DNA from 2 places in the Herbiconiux sp. L3-i23 genome. Region 2 is predicted to be linked to the other one. Evidence: predicted binding sites of a transcription regulator. Region 2 holds the regulator's gene; the other holds the start of a gene.
What was found. The regulator HspR, encoded in region 2, represses chaperone genes until heat shock. The targets are predictions, from matches to a motif close to AAGTTGAGTCNNNNNGACTCAACTT.

Region 1 (11,936 bases), 370 kb from region 2:
AGTGCACGTGCCGCAGCGCGTCGCCCGGCCGGTAGTCGCGGGCGATCACGTCGTCCTGTCCGCGCCCCATCATGGCCGCCCGGATGGTGGCGTCGGAGAGGGCGACGGGCGCGGCGAGCGCTCCTTCGAGCGTGAGGATGCGGGGCAGCACGATAAGTTCGTCGACGCCGCCGGTCGCTCGTTCGAGAAGGCAGAGGCCGAACGCATCGGAGCCGCGCACCGAGAGAGGCCCGATCGTGAAACGTCCACGCTGCTGCGCGACGGCGCGATAGACGACGGTGGACGAGTCGCCGCTCCAGCCGCGCCCCGACAGGGCCGGAAGCTCGCGGAAGTCGTGGCTCACCGAGAAGGGCACCTCGTCGCGCCAGCTGGCGGGCGGGCTCGGAATGAGGCTCTCGTTGCGGATCGTGACCGAGACGGTGGCGACCTGACCGACGCTCAGCGCATCGGGCGCCACCTGGCGCTGCACGGTGAGGAACACCCCGCGGGTCCCGACGAAGAGCAGGGAGGCGAGCACCAGGACGAGCAGCACCAGCCCGACGTAGAGCAGGGCCCGCCAGCCCGTGGCATAGGCGACGATGACGCCGACGGACCCGAGCGCGAGCGCGGCCCATCCGCGCACGGTCAGGGCAGGGAGACCTGCCGTGCGATGCGGACGCGCGCCGTCGGTCATGGTCAGCCTCGAGGCATCGGGACCGACGCGAGGACCGACTCGATGATCTCGGTCGCCGTGCGCGCCTCGCCGAGCCCCTGCCCGAGCGACTGCCGAGTGGGCAGCACGCGATGCGCGAGAACGGGCACGGCGAGTGCGGCGACGTCGTCGGGCAGCACGAAGTCGCGTCCGTCGATCAACGCCCGAGCGCGGGCGGCGCGAGCGAGTTGCAGGGTCGCGCGCGGACTCGCACCCAACCGAAGCGACGGGTGCGTCCGCGTCCTGCGGATCAGCTCCAAGAGGAACGCCTCGACCGGTGGCGACAGGTACACCGCGCGGGCGGCGGCGATCAGCGCGCGGACGCCCTCGGTGTCGAGCACCGGCTGCAACGAGTCGATCGGGCTGTGCCGTTCTCGTGAGCGCAGCATCGCGAGCTCCGCGGCCTCGTCGGGGTAGCCCATCGAGATGGTGGCCATGAAGCGGTCGCGCTGCGCCTCGGGCAGCGCGTAGGTGCCGTCCATCTCGATCGGGTTCTGCGTGGCGACCACCATGAACGGCGACGGCAGCGGCCACGTGCGACCATCGACCGACACCTGGCGCTCCTCCATGCTCTCGAGCAGCGCGGACTGGGTCTTGGGCGAGGCGCGGTTGATCTCGTCGCCGATGACGATGTTCGCGAACACGGCGCCCGGCTTGAACTCGAACGCGCGGGAGCCCTGGTCGTAGATGGAGACGCCGGTGACGTCGGAGGGCAGCAGGTCGGGGGTGAACTGGATGCGGCTCACCGATCCGCCCATCGTCCGGGCGACGGCGCGCGCCAGCATGGTCTTGCCGACGCCGGGGACGTCCTCGATCAGCAGGTGGCCTTCGGCGATGAGCACGGTCAGCGCCATGCGCGCGGCGTCGGGCTTGCCGTCGATCACCGTCTCGACCGCGGCGAGAGCGTCGGAGGCGGTGCTCGGCCGGTTCACCTCGGTGTCGGTCACGCGCGTGCCTTCCGGTTGCGTGCCTTGTAGCCCGCGAACACGATGCAGCCGAGCCCGAACACGAAGGACCACGGCCCCGCGCCGTAGACGAATTGCTGCAGGCTCCAAAGCCAATCGATCCCGCCATTGAAGGCAGTCGCAAAGTTGATGCTCTGCTGAATGAATCCGACGATCGCGAGGGCGGCGAGCGACCCCACTGCGAGGCCGATCCCCCAGTTGCGCACGAAGCGGATCGCCTCCGGATTGACTTCTGCCGGATCCGTGCTCTCCGAGACCTGCGGCGGCTGGTCCTGCGCCGAGCCGTCGGAGTCGAGCTCGGCGGCGATCTCGTCGAGACCGGCGAGCGCCCACGGATCGGAAGGCGGCCGGGATTCGGCTCTGGCAGGCGTTACGGGCTCGCCTCCTCGTTGGAAGGAGCTGCTGTAACGGGGATCGAAGGAACGGCCGGACTCGAGAGTTCCCATGGCTTCCTCACAGCGACGTCGGGTGGGTGGCGTTCACCCTAGTCGACCGGCCTTGTCGCTTGGCTGAACGGGTCAGCGTCGGACGTGTGAGGCGATGAAGGACGATGACCGCGACGATGCCGAGCAGCATCACACCGGCGGCCGCGTACGGCAGTGCGAGCAGGCCGGCGGACTCGAGCAGGCCGGCGCCGACGAGCGCGCCGCCGCCGATGCCGATGTTGAACGAGGTGGTCATCCATGCAGAGGCGAGGTCCCGGATCCGCGGTGACGCGATCTGCATCATCCGCGTCTGGAAGAGGGGCGCGAGCGAGCCCTGCACCAGGCCCCAGAGGACGAGCAGGACGACCACGATCCACGGCACGTCGGCGGTGAGCGCGAGCAGCACCAGGGCGAGCGCCGAGACGCCGACGGCGGTGACGATCGCCTGCACCGGGTACTTGCCGGCCACCATCCCCGACACCACGAGACCGATGGCGCCGGCGCCGCCGTAGAGGAACAGGAGAGGGCTGACCCAGGTCGGGTCGAAGCCGACCGGGCCGATGATGAACGGCGCCACGTAGGTGTAGAAGATGTTCTGGCCGCCGACCGCGAGCACGATCAGCACGCAGGTGCCGAGCACGACCACCAGCGTCGGGTCGCGTCTCGTGGGAAGCGGGATCTCGCCCGTCGCGAGCGAGACGCGGTGGTCGACGGGAGGCAGGAAGAACAGCAGCAGCGCCGCGAGCACCAGCATCGCGGCGGCGATCGCGGTGAAGGCGAGACGCCAGCCGAGCGCGTGACCGAGCGCCGTGCCGAGCGGGACACCGAGCACGAACGCGGCCGATCCTCCCGCCGCCGTGATGGCGACCGCGCGGGGCAGGAGGTGTTTCGGCACGAGGTGCGCGGAGTAGGAGCCCACGATGGCCCAGAACAGACCGTGGGCGAGCCCGCCGACGATGCGCGCACCGATGAGCAGCTCGTAGCTCGGCGCGATCGCGGCACCGATCGTGGCGAGAGCGTTCAACCCGAGCACCACGACGACGAGCCGTTTGCGCGAGTAGTTGCGGGTGAGGGCCGCGAGCGGCGCGGTCGCGACGACGACGGTCGCGGCGAACACGGAGACGAGCAGCCCGATCTGCGCCTCGGACACGCCGAGGTCGCGCGCCATGTCGGGGAGGAGACCGGTGGGCAGGAATTCTCCGGTCACCGAGACGAAGATGGCACCGGCGAGGACCGCGAGGCCGACGGTGGGGAAACGGGTCGGCGCGGAGGTCTGCATGTCGAACCTCATTTTAGTCGGCCACTACGCTTGACCCTCGTGACCACGAGCCTCCTCGCCCCCGAGACCGCGCACACGGGTGCGGGCAACTGGGTGCTCACCCTCGTCTGCCGCGACCAGCCCGGCATCGTGCACGCGGTGAGCGGCGCGATCGTGGAGGCGCGGGGCAACATCCTCGAGTCGCAGCAGTTCTCGAGCCACGACACGGGCCGCTTCTTCATGCGCCTGCAGCTCGAGACGGACGCGACCCGGGACGAGGTCGCCGCCGCGCTCGAGCCGGTGATCGCCCGATTCGGCATGGCATGGCAGCTCGACCGTGCCGGCCGCCCGAAGCGCACCCTGGTTCTCGTCTCGACGGCGGCGCACTGCCTCAACGACTTGCTGTTCCGTCAGCGCTCCGGTCAGATGCCGATCGACATCCCGCTGGTCCTGAGCAACCACGGCACTCTGCGCTCGCTCGCCGAATTCAACGGTGTGCCGTTCGAGTCGCTGCCCGTCGTCGACGCCGACAGCAAGGCGGCGTTCGAGCAGCGGGTGCTCGACGCGGTCGACGAGCACGACATCGAACTCGTGGTGCTGGCCCGCTACATGCAGATCCTCTCCCCCGAGCTGTGCGAGAAGCTGCGCGGCCGGGTCATCAACATCCACCACTCGTTCCTGCCCGGCTTCAAGGGGGCGAATCCGTACCGCCAGGCGCACGCCCGCGGGGTGAAGCTGATCGGTGCGACCGCGCACTTCGTCACGAGCGATCTCGACGAGGGCCCGATCATCGAGCAGAACGTGGTGCGGGTCGACCATTCCCGTACCCCCGAGGAGCTCGTCTCGATCGGTCAGGACGAGGAGAGCCGCACTCTGCGCCAGGCCGTCACCTGGTTCGCCGAGGACCGCGTCCTCCTCGACGGCGCCCGCACCATCATCTTCCGCTGACCCCGGTAGGGCGTTCCGGGCGAGCGCGCACGTTTCGGCGGGCCGCGTGCGCCGCAACGCACTCGCACCATCGGATATTGCGGGGATTAACGCACGTTTCGGCGGGCGCACAAGCCCGGAACGTGCGTTCTCGCGGGGTCACCCCAGCGTCCGGTCGCCCCTCGTCGATAGCGTGGAGCGATGAGCTCCTTCGATCCGCGCGCATTGCCCCTCGACAAGACCTCCGAATCGCGGCTGCGACAGGCGGGACTGACCTACCGTCTGGTCGACACGTCGGACGCCGACTGGTTCGGGACGTGGTTGCGTTCGGACGCTCGAGGCTTCCACGACGTCGACCCCGAGGACGCGGTGCTCGCGGATACCCGCGCCGCACTCGCCTACCGCCGCACCACCGAGGTCGTCGACCCGACTTCGTCGACCCCCGACGCCGCGATCGCGACCGTCAGCTCGTGGCCGGCCGAACTCACCGTCTCTCCGGGGCGGCTCGTCGAGGCGTGGGCGATCAGCGCCGTGACCGTGAGTCCCACCCATTCCGGCCGGGGCGTTGCCCGCGCACTCCTCGAAAGCGAGCTGCGCACCGCGGCGGCGGCCGGCCTGCCGCTCGCGGCGCTCACCGTGTCGGAGTCGACCCTCTACGGCCGTTACGGTTTCGCGCCGGCCGCGATGACGGCCGACTGGCGGATTCGCACCGCCCGCGCGAAGTGGACCGGGCCGATCCCGGACGGGATCGTCGAACTCATCAGCCGACACGAGTGGCGCGATCAGATCGACGACCTGTACGAGCGGGTCCGACTTCAGAACCCGGGACACATCGACGCGTGGGCGCGTCGCTTCGATCAAAAGGCGGGCCTCACCGGCGAGAGCCCCGAGCACGAGTCGCGCCGCCTCCGCGCCGCCCGGTACCTCGATGAGACCGGCGAGGTGCGCGGCCTGATGCTCTACCGGGTCTCGGCCGCCGACGACGCCGAGTTCACCGACCATAAGCTCACCGTCGACTCGCTGATCACCGAGACCGACGACGCCGAGACGGCCCTCTGGCGGCTCGCTCTCACAACGCCTCTGGTCAGCGAGGTGATCGCGCCGCTTCGCCGCCTCGACGAACCCGTGCGCTGGCAGATCGCCGACTGGCGGGCGGCGCTGGTGTCGCCGCGCGACAACCTGTGGCTGCGGATCCTCGATGTCCCCGCGACGCTGACCTCGCGTCGGTACGACTCCCCGGGCGCGGTGACCCTGCAGGTCTCCGATCCCCTCGGTCATGCCGAGGGCACCTGGATCCTTGGCGTCGGCTCCGACGGCAGGGCGACGGTCGAACCTGCCAGTGGCGCCGATGCCGCCACGATCTCGCTCGACATCGCCACGCTCTCGGCGATCTTCCTCGGCGCGGTGTCCGTCGACACTCTCGCTCGCGCGGGCCGGATCACCGGCGACGCGGAGTCGATCCGCCGAGCCGATGCGCTCTTCCACACCGCGACCGAGCCGTGGTTGCCCTTCTGGTTCTGACGCAGATCCTGCGTTCGCGGACGGCGATCGAGAGGGGCTGGCACTCGGCATACGAGAGTGCTAATTTCTGTTTCTAGAAGTTGAGTCACCCCGACTCAACTCGACTACTTCGACAGAAAGGAACATTCCGATGGCTATGAACTTCGACCCGTTCCGCGAGCTCGACCGCGTCGCCGGTTCGCTGCTCGACAACCGGAGCCCTCGCGTGATGCCGATGGATCTGTACCGCGACGGCGACACCTACGTGCTCTCCGCCGACATGCCGGGCATCGACCCCGGCTCGGTCGACATCGACGTCGACGGTCAGCTGCTGACCATCCGCGCCGAGCGCACCCTCACCAGCGGTGAGGGCGTCAAGTGGATCGCCCGCGAGCGCCAGTCCGGCTCGTTCCTGCGCCAGCTGAACCTCGGCCAGGGCGTCGACACCGAGCGCATCGCCGCCTCCTACGAGAACGGCGTGCTCTCGGTCACCATCCCGGTGAGCGAGAAGGCGAAGCCGCGCAAGATCGAGGTCGCGACCTCCGCTCAGGTCCTCGAGACCCACCCCGCCGCCTGACCTCAGGCCGCACGAGAAGAAGGGCCCCTCCCGGAAATCGGAAGGGGCCCTTCTTCGTGTCGAGCGAGAGACTCAGCCGAGGCGCGCCTTCAGGTTCTCGGCGAGCGCGTCGAGGAACTCGTCGGTCGTCTGGAACGGCTGCTCGGGTCCGACGAGCAGCGCCAGGTCCTTCGTCATCTTGCCGCTTTCGACGGTCTTGATGACGACGTCCTCGAGCTCGTGGGTGAAGTCGATGAGCTCCTGGTTGCCGTCGAGCTTGCCGCGGTGCGCGAGACCGCGCGTCCAGGCGTAGATCGAGGCGATCGGGTTCGTCGAGGTGGGCTTGCCGGCCTGGTACTGGCGGTAGTGGCGGGTCACGGTGCCGTGCGCCGCCTCGGCCTCGACGATCTTGCCGTCGGGAGTGGTGAGCACGCTGGTCATGAGGCCGAGCGAGCCGAAGCCCTGCGCGACGGTGTCGGACTGCACATCACCGTCGTAGTTCTTCGCGGCCCACACGTAGCCGCCCTCCCACTTGAGCGCCGCGGCGACCATGTCGTCGATGAGGCGGTGCTCGTAGGTGAGGCCGGCCTCGGCGAACCTGTCGGCGAATTCGGCGTCGAAGACCTCCTGGAAGAGATCCTTGAAGCGGCCGTCGTAGGCCTTGAGGATGGTGTTCTTCGTCGAGAGGTACACCGGGTAGTTGCGGGCGAGACCGTAGTTGAGGCTCGCGCGGGCGAAGTCGCGGATGGAGTCGTCGAGGTTGTACATCGCCATGGCGACACCGCTCGACGGAGCTTCGAAGACCTCGAACGACTGCGCTTCGGAGCCGTCGGCGGGCTGGAAGCTGACGCTCAGAGTGCCGGGGCCGTCGAAGCGGAAGTCGGTCGCCTTGTACTGGTCGCCGAACGCGTGGCGGCCGACGATGATCGGCTTGTTCCAGCCGGGCACGAGGCGCGGGATGTTCGAGATGATGATCGGCTCGCGGAAGATGACGCCGCCGAGGATGTTGCGGATGGTGCCGTTCGGGCTGCGCCACATCTTCTTCAGGCCGAACTCCTCGACGCGCGCCTCGTCGGGGGTGATGGTCGCGCACTTCACGCCGACGCCGTGCTTCTGGATGGCGTGCGCCGCATCGACGGTGACCTGGTCGTCGGTCGCGTCGCGGTTCTCCATACCGAGGTCGTAGTACTCGAGGTCCACGTCGAGATACGGGTGGATCAGCGTGTCCTTGATGCGCTGCCAGATGATGCGGGTCATCTCGTCGCCGTCGAGTTCGACGACCGTTCCCTCGACCTTGATCTTCGCCACGTGCGTCATGCTCCTTCGCTTGTGCGCGCCCGTCCGGGGCACCGCCGACGAGTTTACCCGCCGGGCCGGATATCTCGACATCGAGATACTTCCGCCTCGACGGATGCGGCGCCGTCGTGTCCGATTTCCGCTAGGTCGACGGCCCGAGGGCGACGAGGATGGACGGCATGCAGTTCGACGAGCGCTACCGGGCCATCCAGTCCCGGGACAGTCGCTTCGACGGCCAGTTCTTCACCGCGGTGCACTCGACCGGGATCTACTGCCGCCCCTCCTGCCCGGCCCGCACCCCGAAACCGGCGAACGTCACCTTCTTCAGCACCAGCGCCGCTGCGCACGAAGCGGGATTCCGTGCGTGCAAGCGCTGCCTGCCCGAAGCGACGCCCGGCACCCCTCAGTGGAACCTGCGCGACGACCTTTCCGCCCGCGCCATGCGTCTCATCGGCGACGGCGTCGTCGAGCGCGAAGGCGTGCCCGGTCTCGCGAGCCGCCTCGGTTACTCCAGCCGGCATCTCACCCGCGTGCTCACCGACGAACTCGGCGCAGGTCCCCTCGCCCTCAGCCGCGCGCACCGCGCCCAGACCGCGCGGACACTGCTCACCTCGACCGATCTCCCCGTGGGCGAGGTCGCGTACGCGTCGGGCTTCGCCAGCGTGCGCGCCTTCAACGACACGATCGCCGAGGTGTTCGCGCTCACCCCGCGCGAGATCCGCGCCCGCCGCACCGCCTCGATGCCTGCGCCCGGCACGATCGACCTGACCTTGCCCGTACGCGCGCCGTTCGACCCGACGGGCACCTTCCTGTGGCTCGCCGCCCGCGCGGTGACGGGCGTGGAGGTGGCGACCTCGTCGTCGTACAGCCGCACCCTCGCCCTCGCCGGCGGCCCCGCCTGGTTCACGGTCACCCCGGCACCGGGCGGCGTGCGACTCGTCGCGAGTCTCGCCGAGCTGCGCGACCTCCCCTCACTGGTCACCCGGGTCCGGCGCCTGTTCGATCTCGACGCCGACCCGGTCGGCATCGACGCCGCCCTCCGAACCGATCCGCTCATCGCCCCTCTCGTCGACGCGAGTCCCGGCATCCGCCTGCCCGGCACGGTCGATCCCGACGAGATGGTGTTCCGCGCGATCATCGGCCAGCAGATCACGGTCGCCGCGGCCCGCACCCAGCTCGGCCGGCTCGCCGCGACGGCGGGCACCCCGATCGCCGACGCCCCGGACGGCCTCACCACCCTCTTCCCCGCTCCGGCGCAGATCGCCCTCCGCGGACGTGAGGCGATGGTCGGCCCTCGGGCGAAGATCGATACCGTCATGACGGTCGCGGCAGCGCTCGCCGAGGGCAGCCTCTCGATCGGTTTCGGCGACGACCGCGCCGCGCTCCACTCTCGATTCACCGCCGTGCGCGGCATCGGCGACTGGACCGCCGGCTACCTCGCGATGCGCGTACTCGGCAACCCGGACGTGCTGCTCACCGGCGACGTCGCCCTGCGCGCCGGCGCCCGTCGCCTGGGCTTCGCGGACACGGTCCCCGAACTGGTCGCCCGCTCGGCGCCCCTGTCCCCCTGGCGCTCGTACCTCTCGCTGCATCTCTGGGCGGCGAGCGCCGCCCCCACTCCCCCACCGACGAGGAAGGACCCATCATGACGACGCAGACGACGCAGACGACGAGCGAAGTCGTAGAGAACGCAGTCGCGAAGAGCGCGGTCGTGGAGATCATCGACACCCCCGACGGCCCGTTCGGCATCATCGAGGGCGAGCGCGGTGTGCTCGCGTCGGGGTGGACGTCCGATGTCGACGCACTGCTCGCCCGGATCCCCGTCGCGCTGCGGCCCGACGACGTCGCGACGGGCACGACTCGCGCGGCCGCCGCGGCGCTCGCCTACTACGACGGCGATCTCGCCGCCATCGACACCGTCCCGGTCGAGCAGCTCGGCGGAGTCTTCCGCACGGCGGCGTGGCAGGCCCTTCGCCGAATCGCTCCCGGGGCTCCGCTCACCTACACCGCTTTCGCCGAGCTGACGGGCTCCCCCCGCGCGGTGCGCGCTGCGGCGAGCGCCTGCGCGACGAACGCGCCCGCGCTCTTCGTCCCCTGCCACCGAGTGCTGCGCACCGATGGCAGCATGGGCGGTTTCGCGTGGGGAGTCGATGTCAAACGCTCACTGCTCGTCCGCGAGGAGCGCCGAACGGCGTGAAGGCCGGGATCGGCTGAGATCGATCGGGCGGATGATGCCGCCGTCGCGGCGGGGCAGTAGCCTGTGCGCATGGCTGACCTGCGCTTGGAAGAACTGAACGCCGGCAACATCGTGGCCGCGAACACCCTGACTCTGAAGCCCGGTCAGGAGCAGTTCGTCGCCCCTGTGTCGCATTCGATCGCGGAGGCGTACGTCAATCCCACGACCGCTTGGCCGCGCGTCGTGCTCGACGGCGACGAGGTCGTCGGCTTCATCATGGGCAACTTCGACCCCGACGCCGACCAGCCCGAGTTCCGCAGCTGCATCTGGCGCATCAACGTCGCCGCCGACGCCCAGGGGCGCGGCGTCGGAACCTTCGGGGTGAAGGCGCTCGCCGCCGAGGCGCGCACCCGCGGTTTCCACCGCCTCACGGTCATCTGGGAGTCGGGCGAGGCGGGGCCCGAGGAGTTCTTCCTGCACGTCGGCTTCGTCCCGATCGGCGAGACCCAGTACGGCGAGGTCATCGGCGCCCTCGAGATCTGACGCGTGGCGGTCTTCGAACGCTCGGGCGAGTACACCGAGCAGGTGCTGGACCTCGTCGCGCAGATCCCGCCCGGTCGGGTGATGACCTACGGCGATGTCGCGTGGGCGTTCGGTCGTCCCGGTGCGCGGGCGGTCGGGATGGTCATGCGCTACCACGGTTCCGGGGTCGCCTGGTGGCGGGTGCTCCGCGCGGGCGGCCACCCGCCGACCGGTCACGAGGACAGCGCCAGGGCCCACTACGAGGAGGAGGGCACTCCCGTCGTTCCCGCCGACACTCCCGCCGGGTACCGCGTCGACCTCGGGCGGGCGGCCTGGTCGCCCGACGACTGACGTCCGGCGATCCTGGGGCCCCGTCCGAAGACGGAGCCCCAGAAAGATCGCTCAGACCAGCGAGTCCCGCCAGGCGGCGTGCAGCGAGGCGAACTTGCCGGTGCCGGCGATCAGCGCGTCGGGGCTGCCGTCCTCGATGATCCGCCCGTGCTCCATGACGAGCACGCGGTCGGCGATGGCGACGGTCGACAGTCGGTGGGCGATGATGACCGCGGTGCGGTCGGACAGCAGGGTCTGCAGCGCCTCCTGCACCGCACGTTCGCTCGGGATGTCGAGCGACGCGGTCGCCTCGTCGAGGATCAGCACCGCCGGGTCGGCGATGAACGCCCGCGCGAACGACAGCAGCTGACGCTGCCCCGCCGACACCCGGCCGCCGCGCTTGTTGACGTCGGTGTCGTACCCGTCGGGCAGCGCCTCGATGAACGCGTGGGCGCCGACCGCGGTCGCCGCGCGCACGATCTCCTCACGGGTCGCGTCGGGCTTGCCGAGTGCGATGTTGTCGGCGACGCTGCCCGAGAAGAGGTACGCCTCTTGCGTGACCATGACGATCGCCCGACGCAGATCGGCGGGCGCGAGGGCGCGCAGATCGACGCCGTCGAGGTCGATCTCGCCTTCCGACGGGTCGTAGAACCGCGACAGCAGCTTCGCGAGCGTCGACTTGCCCGCACCGGTCGATCCTACGAGCGCGATGGTCTGACCGGCGGGGACGTCGAGGTCGAAGCGCGGCAGGATCACGGGTCCCACGCCGTAGCCGAACTGCACGTCGTCGAAGCGGACGTGTCCGCGCGGCGCGACGAGCGCGACGGGTCGAGCCGGATCGGGAACGGTGGGAGCCTCGTCGAGCACCCCCGAGATCTTCTCCAGCGCGGCCGAGGCCGACTGGTAGCCGTTGTAGAACATCGCGAGTTCCTCGAGCGGGTCGAAGAACCGGCGCACGTAGAGCACGACGGCGAGCAGGACGCCGATCGCGAGGAACCCGTCAGCGACCCGGAACCCGCCGACCAGCAGCACGACGGCGACGGTGATGTTGCCGATCAGCACCAGACCCGGGTCGAAGGTGCCGAACAGCCGGAACACGCTCGCGTTCGCCTCGCGGTTGTCCTCGACGAGTTCACCGAACCGTTCCGCCCCTCTCCGCTCCTTGCGGAAAGCCTTCACCGCGCGGATTCCCGTCATCGTCTCGACGAACTGCACGATGAGCCTCGCCGAGGTGACGCGGGTGCGGCGGAACAGCCGCTGAGACCGCTTCTGGAACCACCTCGTGAGGAA
Region 2 (11,936 bases):
GCACCCCGCATGGCATCGGTACCCCCGAGGACATCGACGGTGACGGCATCCGCAACGAGGACGACGCCGACATGGACGGCGACGGCGTGAACAACGTCTTCGACGACGACATCGACGGCGACGGAATCCCGAACGCCTCGGACCCGACGCCTGCCGGCCCCGGCTCGCAGCCCACCGGCACGGGCCCCGGTCGCCCCGGTGACATCGACGGCGACGGCATCCCCGACGCGATCGACGACGACATCGACGGCGACGGAATCCCCAACGGCGTCGACCCCGACGTGGACGGTGACGGCATCCCGAACGGGCAGGACCCGGATGTGGACGGCGACGGTCTTCCGAACGGCTCGGACCCGGATGTGGACGGTGACGGCATTCCCAACGGGCAGGACCCGGATGTGGACGGCGACGGCCTTCCGAACGGCTCGGACCCGGATGTGGACGGCGACGGCATCCCCAACGGCTCCGACCCGGATGTGGACGGCGACGGCATCCCCAACGGCTCCGACCCGGATGTGGACGGCGACGGCATCAACAACGTCTTCGATCCCGACGTGGATGGTGACGGCGTTCCGAACGCCTCGGACCCCGACGCCGACGGCGACGGCATCCCGAACGGCTCCGACGAGACCCCGAACGGCATCGGCACGCCCGGCGACATCGACGGCGACGGCATCCCGAACGACCAGGACTCCGACATCGACGGCGACGGACGCAACAACGCGAACGACGACGACATCGACGGGGACGGCGTTCCGAACGGGTCCGACCCGACGCCTGCCGGCCCGGGCTCGCAGCCCGGCGACACCGGTGTGGGCACCTCAGACGACATCGACGGCGACGGCATCCCGAACGGATCCGACCCCGACGTGGACGGCGACGGCATCCCGAACGGGCAGGACCCGGACGTGGACGGCGACGGCATCCCGAACGGACTCGACCCGGACGTGGACGGCGACGGCATCCCGAACGGATCCGATCCCGATGTGGACGGTGACGGCATCCCGAACGGGCAGGACCCGGACGTGGACGGCGATGGCGTGAACAACGTCTTCGACCCCGATGTGGATGGTGACGGTGTGCCGAACGGCTCCGATTCCGACGCCGATGGCGACGGCATCCCGAACGGCTCCGACGAGACCCCGAACGGCATCGGCACCCCCGGTGACATCGACGGCGACGGCATCCCCAACGAGCTCGACACCGACATCGACGGCGACGGAATCCCGAACGCGTCGGACCCGGACGTCGACGGCGATGGGATCCCGAACATCACGGATCCCGACGACGACAACGACGGCACGCCCGACGTCAGCGACAGCACTCCCACCGGCCCGAACCCGGCCACCGGAAACGGCGGCGGCAACGGTAACGGCAACGGCAACGGCACCGGCAACGGCTCGAACTCCGGCAGCGGGTCGGGCAGCGGCTCAGGCTCGAACGGTGGACGTGGCACCCGCGCTCTCGTCGAGGCGGCCCCCGCCGCGGCAGCCTCGACACTGGCCGCCCCGGTGAAGGGAACCGTCATCGGCACCGACACGGCGGACGACGAGTCGGCGGGGTCGAGCGACGAGTCGGCGGACGACGCCGCGGCATCGCCCGCGTCCTCGGCGACGAGCGCGACCGACATGCTGGTGACCGGGGGAATCGGACTCCTGATCCTGATGGCCCTGTTCGGCGCAGCCGCGTGGTGGATCGGTGCCGCGCGCACCCGCCGCAAGCAGCAGATCTGATCGGAGCGCATCCTCGAGAGGCCCCGTACCGCGTCGGCGTGGTGCGGGGCCTCCGCCGTATGCCCGACTCGACTCGACTTGAGTCCGCCCGACTCAAGTTTTTCGCTCCTCGTCTTGACCCGGAAACGGTCGCGTACTAGCGTTGAGTCATCAAGGCTCAAGTCTGCCCGTCAGGCTCGTGCCCGATCCGACTTCCGCGACCCCCGGGTCGCTCCGACCGAAAGACCGACGGCCTCGAAGGCCACAGAAGGAGAAACACACAACATGGCACGTGCAGTAGGCATCGACCTCGGAACCACCAACTCGGTGGTCTCGGTCCTCGAAGGCGGCGAGCCCGTCGTCATCGCGAACGCCGAGGGCTTCCGCACCACCCCCTCCGTCGTCGCCTTCACGAAGGACGGCGACGTCCTTGTCGGCGAGACCGCCAAGCGTCAGGCGGTCACCAACGTCGACCGCACCATCTCGAGCGTCAAGCGCCACATGGGCACCGACTGGACCACCGAGATCGACGGCAAGAAGTACACCCCGCAGGAGATCTCGGCTCGCATCCTCGGCAAGCTCAAGCGCGACGCCGAGCAGTACCTCGGCGACACGGTGACCGACGCGGTCATCACCGTCCCCGCCTACTTCAACGACGCCGAGCGTCAGGCCACCAAGGAGGCCGGCGAGGTCGCGGGACTCAACGTCCTGCGCATCATCAACGAGCCCACCGCGGCCGCCCTCGCCTACGGCCTCGACCGCGGCAAGGAGGACGAGCTCATCCTCGTCTTCGACCTCGGTGGCGGAACCTTCGACGTCTCGCTGCTCGAAGTGGGCAAGGACGACGACTTCTCGACCATCCAGGTCCGTGCCACGGCCGGTGACAACCGCCTCGGCGGCGACGACTGGGACCAGCGCGTCGTCGAGTGGCTGATCCAGCGGTTCAAGGACTCGACCGGTGTCGACGTCTCGAAGGACAAGATCGCGCTGCAGCGCCTCAAGGAGGCCGCGGAGCAGGCGAAGAAGGAGCTGTCGAGCTCGACCTCGACGAGCATTCAGCTGCCCTACCTCTCGCTCACCGAGAACGGCCCCGCCAACCTCGACGAGACCCTCACCCGTGCCAAGTTCGAGGACCTCACCAAGGACCTCCTCGACCGCACCAAGAAGCCGTTCGAGGACGTCATCAAGGAGGCCGGCATCAAGGTGGGCGACATCGCCCACGTGGTGCTCGTCGGTGGCTCGACCCGTATGCCCGCCGTCAGCGAGCTCGTGAAGCAGGAGACCGGCAAGGAGCCCAACAAGGGCGTCAACCCTGACGAGGTCGTCGCCGTCGGCGCCGCCCTGCAGGCCGGTGTGCTGAAGGGCGAGCGCAAGGACGTCCTCCTCATCGACGTCACCCCGCTGTCGCTCGGCATCGAGACCAAGGGCGGCATCATGACGAAGCTCATCGAGCGCAACACCGCCATCCCCACCAAGCGCAGCGAGACCTTCACGACCGCCGACGACAACCAGCCGTCGGTCGCCATCCAGGTCTTCCAGGGCGAGCGCGAGTTCACCCGCGACAACAAGCCGCTCGGCACCTTCGAGCTCACCGGCATCGCTCCGGCCCCCCGCGGCGTGCCGCAGGTCGAGGTGACCTTCGACATCGACGCCAACGGCATCGTGCAGGTCTCCGCGAAGGACAAGGGCACCGGCAAGGAGCAGACCATCACCATCTCGGGCGGCTCGTCGCTGCCCAAGGAGGACATCGAGCGCATGGTCCGCGAGGCGGAGGAGCACGCGGCCGAGGACAAGCGCCGCCGCGAGGCCGCCGAGGTCCGCAACAGCGCCGAGCAGATGGTCTACTCGATCGAGAAGCTCATCAAGGAGAACGACGACAAGCTGCCCGAGGACGTCAAGACCGAGGTGCAGGCCGACGTCGACGCTCTGAAGACGGCGCTCGCAGGCGACGACGACGATGCGGTGAAGACCGCTGCCGACAAGCTCGCAGAGAGCCAGACGAAGATCGGTCAGGCGATCTACTCGCAGCCGCAGGCAGACCAGCAGGCTCCGGCCGACGGTGCGCCGGCGGGCGAGTCGAGCGGCAACGACGAGGACATCGTCGACGCCGAGGTCGTCGACGACGAAGACGACAAGAAGTAAGGAACCGCTGCAGATGGCCCCCAAGGAAGAAGAAGACCCGAAGGACCGCAGCCCGCAGCAGGACGGAGCCGACGACGCGGAAAACACCGCCTCGTCGGCTCCGGCCGAGCCCGGTTTCGTCTCGATGGAGGGACCCGACATCGAGACCCCCACCGGCGGAGCCGCGCCCGATGCGGGCGGCGCCGACGAGGACGGCGGATTCTCGCAGGAGGACCTGTCCTTCCTCGAGGACGTGTCCTCCGGCACCGCGAGCGCCGAAGAGGCAGAGTCGGCCGAGAGCGTACACCTCGCCGACTTGAAGCGCGTGTCGGCGGAGTACGCCAACTACCGCCGCCGCACCGAGGCGAACCGGCAGATCGAGCGCGACCGTGCGGTCGGCGACGTCGTGAAGCTACTGCTCCCGGTGCTCGACGACCTCGACCGTGCCGAGAAGCACGGCGACCTCGCCGAGGGCGGACCGCTCACCACGATCGCGTCGAAGCTGCGCGGATCCACCGAGCGCATCGGTCTCGTCGGATTCGGCGAGCCGGGCGAAGCGTTCGACCCCACCCAGCACGAGGCGATCTTCCAGAAGCCCAACCCCGAGGTGACCGCACCGACGGTCGCCGACGTCGTCGAACGCGGCTACCGCATCGGCGATGTCACCCTCCGGGCGGCGAAGGTCGTCGTCGACACCCCTTCCGAATAGCATCGGGTCCCCGTAACTCGCACGGGCTCGACGCCCACGTCAGAAAGCACACAGGACGCCATTGGCAAGCCAAGACTGGTTCGACAAGGACTTCTACAAGGTGCTCGGCGTGTCCAAGGACGCCGACGAGCAGGCGGTGAAGAAGGCCTACCGCAAGCTCGCGCGGCAGTTCCATCCCGACTCGAATCCCGGCAACGACGCGGCTGAGGCGAAGTTCAAGGAGATCTCCGAGGCCTACTCGGTGCTCTCCGACTCGACGCAGCGCGCCGAGTACGACCAGATCCGCGCCATGGGCTCCGGCGCTCGCTTCACCGCGGGCGGCGGAGGCCAGGGCGGGTTCGAGGACGTCTTCGGCGGCATGTTCGGGGGCGGCGGGGGCGGACGACCGGGCGCGGGATACTCGCAGGCCGACTTCGGCGACATCTTCTCGATGTTCGGCGGGGGAGCACCCGGCAACGGGCGCTTCGGCCAGGGCGGCTTCGGCCAGACCAGCGGTGGCTATCGCGGGTTCGGCGGCCCGACTCCGGGTCGCGATGTCTCGGCGACCACCATCATCGACTTCCTGACGGCGACGAAGGGCGACACCGTGCGCCTGCAGGGCGCCGACGGCAAGCCGATCAACGTCAAGATCCCGGCGGGGGTCAGCGACGGCCAGAAGATCAAGCTGCGCGGCAAGGGCGAACCGAGCCCCGACGGCGGCGAGGCCGGTGACTTGGTCCTCACCGTCACCGTGCGCAAGCACCCGGTCTTCGAACGCGACGGCCTCAACCTGCGCATCACCGTGCCGGTGACCTACGCGGAGGCGGCGCTCGGCGCCACCATCGAGGTGCCGACGCTCGGCGGCGACCCCGTCAAGCTGCGCGTCGCGCCCGGCACCTCGAGCGGCAAGGTGCTGCGGGTCAAGGACCGCGGCGTCACCACCAGCAAGGGCACCGGCGACCTCCTCGCCCGCATCGAGGTCGCGGTGCCGAACCGACTCACCGACGCCCAACGCGAGGCGCTCGAAGCGTTCGAGGCCGCCGGCCCGAGCGAGAACCCGCGCGACGACCTGCTCAGCAAGGCCAGAACGGCGTGACGGGGGAGGGGATGGACGACATGATCGAGGCGCCGCTGTTCGCCATCGCCGCCGCGGCCGAGCTCGCGGGCATGCACCCGCAGACGCTCCGCCAGTACGACCGCATCGGCCTCGTCTCCCCGACCCGCACCGCCGGCAAGTCCCGCCGCTACTCGATGCGCGACATCGTGCAGCTGCGCGAAGTCGCCCGTCTCGGCGCCGAGGGCATCAGCCTGGAAGGCATACGGCGCATCCTCGAACTCGAGAACGAGGTCAGCAGCCTGCGCGGACGGGTGCGCGAGCTCGAGTCGGCGCTCGCCGACGAGCTGCTGCGTCGACCCGGCAGCCGCGTGTTCGCCGCCGGCACCGAGGGCGACGTCATCTCGCTCAGGGCGGGGGCGCGCGTGCGCAAGCAGAACGCCGTCGTGGTCTGGCGCCCCCTCGAGCGCTGACCGGGCTCGAAGTCCGGTCCTCGCTTCGCGACGGCCCTGGCGGGCCTCCTCAGCGAGCAGGGGGAGCGGGTCCCTTCGTATCGCTCCGCTCAACGGGCGGATGGGTGCGCCACCGGTCGTCGAGTAGGCGCGCCAGCGCCGTATCGAGACGGCTCGAGTAGCGAGGAACGAGCGTATCGAGAGCGCAGCGCCGAGGTCGACGCGCTTCGTTCACCTGGTCGCTGAGGAGGCCGTTCACGGCCGTCGCGATGCGACGCGAGTTGATCGGTGGGCCCGAAGTTCGGCCGGATGGGGTGGTTCTTCGCTTCGCGACGGCCCTGGCGGGCCTCCTCAGCGAGCAGGGCGACCGGGTCCCTTCGTATCGCTCCGCTCAACGGGCGGCTGACACTTGGTCGCTGAGGAGGCCGTTCACGGCCGTCGCGATGCGACGCGGGTTGGTCGGTGGGCTCGAAGTTCGGCTGGATGGGCGGTTCCTCGCTTCGCGACGGCCCTGGCGGGCCTCCTCAGCGAGCAGGGGGAGCGGGTCCCTTCGTATCGCTCCGCTCAACGGGCGGGCCCGCCCCTCAGCGAGCCCGGTGTTCGCTCAGCGAACACCGTCCCGTAAGGGGGGAGGCGCATTCTCGCGGCGCCCGTCAGGATTGTCCGCGGGAAGGGGAGTCGTGAAGCGACCGTTCAACGCGTTCATCGCCGTGCTGGCGCTGAGCTTCGTCGCGCTGTTCGCGCCGACCGCCGCGGCCGCCGCGGTCATGGTCGACGAACCGATCGTCTCCGCCTCCACCCACGGAGAGAACGGCGCCGTCTACCTCGACTGGTACACCACCGCCGACGTCGACACCGTCGAAGTCACCGCAACGGACGCGGCCGGTGCCGTCTCCACTCGCACCGCGCCCGCCTCGCAGGCCTCGATGACCTTCATCGGTCAGCGGCCCGGCTCGTGGAGCGCCTCGGTCGTCGCCATCGCCGGGGGAGCCCGGTCCTCGGCGGTACCCGTCTGGATCTCCGTCACGGGAGACTCCGGTGCATCGCAACCGTCCGCTCCTGCCCCCATCGCCCCGGCCCCGACGGCCGCAGCGCCGACGCCCGCGGCCACCGCGGCAGCGGCAGCTCAACTCTCGTTCTCGCTCGTTCCGGGGCCCGATGGAACGATCGTGGGCGCCGGCGTCCGCGTCACCGGCGCCTCGCTCGCCCCGTCGACGCCCTTCAACGTGCGGCTGTCGATCGCCGAGACGAAGCTCGTCGAGGGGACGACCGATGACAGCGGCGCCGTCGACGCGCAGTTCCCGCTCCCCGCGGACCTCGCCCCAGGGCAGCACACCCTCGTCTTCACCGGCACCGACCTCGCGGGCGGCACCGCGACCGGCGAGTACACCATCACCATCGAGGCGGCGGCCGACGAGGCCGTCGTCGCACCGGTCGCCCCGGCGCCGACCGACGAGGGCGGGCTCGCCGAGATCCTCGCCTTGCAGGGCGACGCCGCCGTGCCGTACCTCGTCGGAGGCGCCGTCGCGGCCACCGCCGCGACCGGCGCGGTCGCCGGAGCCGCGGCGAGCGTCAGCATCCGCATCCGACGCCTCAAGCTCACCCGCCTGCTCGACCTCGAATACCCGGGAACGGGAAGCGGCGGCGGAAAGGGAGTCCTCGGCGGCATCCTCGACCTCGTCGCCAAGGTGCGGGGCGCCGGGTGATCCGGCGGGCACGCTCTCTGCTCGTCGCCGGTCTCGCCGTCATCGGTGTGCTGGCGATGATCGTCGTCGCGCCCGCACCCGCTGCCAACGCGGCCGCCTCGACCGCCACGATCACAACCATCGGCCAGACCGGCTTCAGTGCGGAGATCGCGCTCGGTGCCCAGGTCGGTGGCAAGTGGGAGTACCGACTGAGGTATCTGAACCTCGCGACCAACGCCACCGACCAGCGCAGCGTCACCCTCGACAACTCCGTCGGCTGGACCGGAGCGACCCTCAGCATGACCGGCCTCCCGCTCGGCAACTACCGGGTCTGGGTGGAAGAGCGTCAGTGGGGCGTCGAGTCGACCCGGTTCGACCTGGTCACCGAGACCCGCTACCTGGGCTACCGGGCGCCGACCGGTGTGGCCGCGGCGCCTCTCGCTGCGGGTGTGGTGCGTCTCACCTGGACGCCTCCCGCCGTCATCGCGCCGGGAACCGGCTACCGGGTGAAGTGGCGGGCCCTCGGATCGGCCACCTGGACGCCCGTGAACATCGGCGGCGGCACGACCGCTCAGGCCGATGTCGGCGGACTCGTCGACGGTCAGGACTACGTTTTCACGGTCACCACGATCGTCGCGGGAGTGGAGCACGAGACCTCCGAGGCCGTATCCGGTCGCCCGATCGGTCTTCCCGCCGCTCCCGCGAACGCCACCCCTGTCCCGCTGAACGGGGGCGCCATCTGGTCTCCGACGTTCGTCAGCACCGATGCGGCGCCGAGCGACCCGGCATCGGCGCTATTCGACCTCGCTCCTGCCGGCACCACCGACTGGGTGCGCGTCGCCCCCATCCGAACGGGTTCCTCGTGGACCTTCTCCGGACTGGTCAACGGGACCCCTTACGCGCTCCGCGCTCGCGCCGTCAACCGCATCGGCGAGAGCGCGACGGTCGAGACGGCGATCACCCCGATCGCCGCGCCCGCCGCTCCGGTCCTCGGCAGCGTCGCCCGCACCCCGGATTCGATCAGCATCGTCGCCGACTTCGGCGGCACCGTCGCGGCACCCGTGACCAGCACTTTCTGGCAGCTCGGCACGGTCGGCCCGTCCGGAACGAGCTGGACGCCCGTCTTCCCCGCGACGTCCGGCGCCGGTCGCTACACCGTCAGCGGATTGACCACCGGTGTCGAGTACCGACTGCGCGCCGCATCCACGAACCAGGTCGGCCTCAGCGCCTGGTCCGAGAGCGGTGCCGTGCGCACCATCGACCGCCCCTCGCGCGCCGTGATCGGCACGACGACGCGCGTCGACGGCGGCGTCACCGCGGTCGTCGACTTCCGCTCCATGCCAGCGCGGCCGAGCCTCGGCGCCGACGCGGTGTGGGAGGTGTCGACCGACTCCGGAGGGTCCTGGCGCGTCGTCCCGGCGACCGGCGCCGCCGACACCTGGACGGTCACCGGCCTCGAGAACGGCGTCGCGCAGCGGATCCGCGTGACGGCGGCGAACGAGATCGGCGAGGCGCCGGCCAGCGCGTGGGTCCTCGTCACTCCCGTCGCCGCACCCGCCGCGCCCGCACTCGGCGCGATCACGCGAGCAGACTCTTCCGCGCGGATCGACGTGACGGTCCCGTCGTCTGCCGCCGCGCCGGTCGCGAGCACCTCATGGCAGCTCGCCGCCGTGACCGACGGATCCGGCGACGCGTGGACCGACGTCGTGCCCACCTCCGACGGCGGCTCGATCCTCTTCGACGGCCTCGAGTCGGGAACGACCTACCGTGTGCGCGTCCGGGCGAGCAACGACGTCGGTGCGAGCGCGTGGACGCAATCCTCCGCCTTCCTCGCGGTCGGAGCGCCGACGCCGCCGACCGCACCGGTCGTCACGCCGAAGTCCTCCGGTGCCGACCTCACCGTGGACTTCCCGTCCACCGACGGTCGACCCGCCGACGAGGCGGACGCGATCTGGCAGGTCGCGAGGGCCGCCGACCCCGACGACTGGTCCACGGCGCAGGTCGTCGCCGTCAGCGCGGGCGGGTTCGTGCTCGCGGGCCTGCAGAACGGTACTGACTACCTGCTGCGGGTCGCTTCCACCAACGCCTACGGCGTCTCCGCATGGACCTCGCCGGCCGCCTTCCGACCGATCGCCGCACCGACGACGCCCGCGATCGGTCGGGTCATCCCCGGCGACGGGCGCCTCAGCATCGAGGCCGTCCTGCCCGACACGGCCGCCGCGCCGCTCGCAGGCGCCGTCTGGCAGATCGCCGCCGTCCACTTCGCGCCCGCGACCGCCGCGGGTGAGGGCAGCCCGAACGGTCCCGCAACCCAGGGCAAGCTGCGATCCGGGGCGGCGATCGCCGCACCGCCCTACGGCTGGGTGACGAGCATCGGCTCCTGGTCCGACGCCACCCCGACCATCGTCGGCGGCCGCTACGTCTTCTCGGGCCTCACCAACGGTGCCGCCTACTCCGTGCGGGTGGTGGCGACCAACCCGACGGGCAGCACCGTCTCGACGAATTCCGAGCCCACGACTCCGGTGTCGTCCCCGGTCGCCCCGATCATCGTCGCCGCCGAACCGGGGATCGCCGCCCTCACCGTGCGACTCGCTGCGACCTCGAGCGTCGATCGGCCGGTCGTCGCCGTCGGCTGGCAGGTCGCCGCCACGAGCGGACCCGGTGCGGGCGTGTGGCGCTCGGTCGGCGCCGAAGAGCTCGCCGGGAACGTCTTCCGCCTCGGCGGTCTGACCAGCGATCAGGGCTACACCGTCCGGGTCCGAGCGGCGAACGGAACCGGCACGAGCGCCTGGGTGACGACCGCGGGGAGCATCGCACCCCTGCGGCCCCCGGTCGCGGCCGCACCGACGGCCGAGCCCGCGCCGCCGAGCGCCGCCCCCGAGGAACCTCTCATCGAGCTCGTCACCACCGTCACCTCCACGGGGACCTCGGTACTCGTCACCCGCGGCACGACCGCGTCGATGGGCTCCGCTGCGGCCACCGCTGCCGCCTCCGCCGAGACGCGATCCGGGGCGCGCACGAACACGGTGACGGTGTCCGGGGGGACCTCGTCGGTCACCGACAGCGGCACGATCGCCGCCGCTGCGGCCCCCGATGCCGCCGCCGCGCAGCCCGCTCCCGCCGCGGCGACCGCCCCGACCGAGGTCCTCGCCGGTGGCGCGGGTCTCCTCGGCCTGCTCGGGATGCTCGGGGCCGCGATCCGCTGGTATCTGAAGGCCCGCAAGCGGCTCGCCGCCGCAGAGGCGACCGCCTCGTCCCGCCCCGCGGCGAACGGCCCCCAGTCGTATCGGATGGTCTGACCTACCGGATGGTCTGAGACGCCCCTGTTCCGGTGCGGATCCGCCTGTGGGATGGTGGTCGCGTGGATCTCGACGACCTCGTACGGCTGCGGCGGGCGCGCGACCGGATGGACCGCGAGTACGCGGAGCCGCTCGATGTCCCCGCCCTTGCGCGGACCGCGCTGATGTCGCCCGGGCACTTCTCCCGCAGCTTCCGCGCCGCCTACGGCGAGACTCCGTACAACTACCTGATGACGAGGCGTATCGAGCGGGCCAAGGCGCTGCTGCGTCGTGGTGACCTGTCGGTGACCGAGGTGTGCGTCGCCGTCGGCGCCACGTCGCTCGGGTCGTTCAGCACGCGGTTCACCGAACTGGTCGGCGTCAGTCCGAGCGTCTACCGGTCGCGTGCCCATGACGCCGGCGCCGACATCCCCGCCTGCGTCGCGAAGGTCGCGACGAGACCGGTCAGGATCCGAGAAGCGTCGGCCGACCGGCCTGCCTAACGTGGCGACCATGGATATCACGCTTTCGCAGAGCTTCATCGCCACTTCCGATTTCGATCAGGCGCTCGCGTTCTACCGCGATGCCCTCGGACTCGAGGTCCGCAACGACGTCGGCTTCGAGGGCATGCGCTGGGTGACGCTCGGCTCGCCCGCCCAGCCCGACGTCTCCATCGTGCTCGAACCGCCGCTCGCCGACCCCACCGCTTCCGACGCGGACAAGCAGACCATGGCGGAGATGCTCGCGAAGGGGCTGCTCCGGGGCGCCATTTTCACCGCGGCCGACGTGGATGCCGCGTTCGAACAGGTGCGCGCCGCCGGTGGAGAGGTGCTGCAGGAACCGGTGGACCAGCCCTACGGAATGCGGGACTGCGCCTTCCGCGACCCGTCGGGCAACATGCTGCGAATCACTCAGTCGCGCGCCTGAACCCGGCCCGCGATCCACC

Region 1: the regulator HspR is predicted to act here: its motif matches at 5,865-5,889, upstream of NGH83_RS12900 (Hsp20/alpha crystallin family protein).

Annotation. Positions count from the first base shown of each region.
Region 1 covers NZ_AP025737.1:2,698,318-2,710,253, forward strand. Annotated here, with positions in the region: gene NGH83_RS12870 (DUF58 domain-containing protein) at 1-673, opposite strand, end outside; gene NGH83_RS12875 (MoxR family ATPase) at 676-1,638, opposite strand; gene NGH83_RS12880 (hypothetical protein) at 1,635-2,102, opposite strand; gene NGH83_RS12885 (MFS transporter) at 2,110-3,360, opposite strand; gene purU (formyltetrahydrofolate deformylase) at 3,400-4,287, shown strand; gene NGH83_RS12895 (GNAT family N-acetyltransferase) at 4,468-5,787, shown strand; gene NGH83_RS12900 (Hsp20/alpha crystallin family protein) at 5,918-6,343, shown strand; gene NGH83_RS12905 (NADP-dependent isocitrate dehydrogenase) at 6,416-7,630, opposite strand; gene NGH83_RS12910 (AlkA N-terminal domain-containing protein) at 7,798-9,267, shown strand; gene NGH83_RS12915 (methylated-DNA--[protein]-cysteine S-methyltransferase) at 9,264-9,815, shown strand; gene NGH83_RS12920 (GNAT family N-acetyltransferase) at 9,885-10,337, shown strand; gene NGH83_RS12925 (MGMT family protein) at 10,341-10,667, shown strand; gene NGH83_RS12930 (ABC transporter ATP-binding protein) at 10,719-11,936, opposite strand, start outside.
Region 2 covers NZ_AP025737.1:3,063,369-3,075,304, reverse strand. Annotated here, with positions in the region: gene NGH83_RS14690 (fibronectin type III domain-containing protein) at 1-1,733, shown strand, start outside; gene dnaK (molecular chaperone DnaK) at 1,998-3,854, shown strand; gene NGH83_RS14680 (nucleotide exchange factor GrpE) at 3,868-4,542, shown strand; gene NGH83_RS14675 (DnaJ C-terminal domain-containing protein) at 4,604-5,617, shown strand; gene NGH83_RS14670 (heat shock protein transcriptional repressor HspR) at 5,629-6,048, shown strand; gene NGH83_RS14665 (hypothetical protein) at 6,708-7,733, shown strand; gene NGH83_RS14660 (fibronectin type III domain-containing protein) at 7,730-11,011, shown strand; gene NGH83_RS14655 (helix-turn-helix transcriptional regulator) at 11,119-11,493, shown strand; gene NGH83_RS14650 (VOC family protein) at 11,504-11,917, shown strand.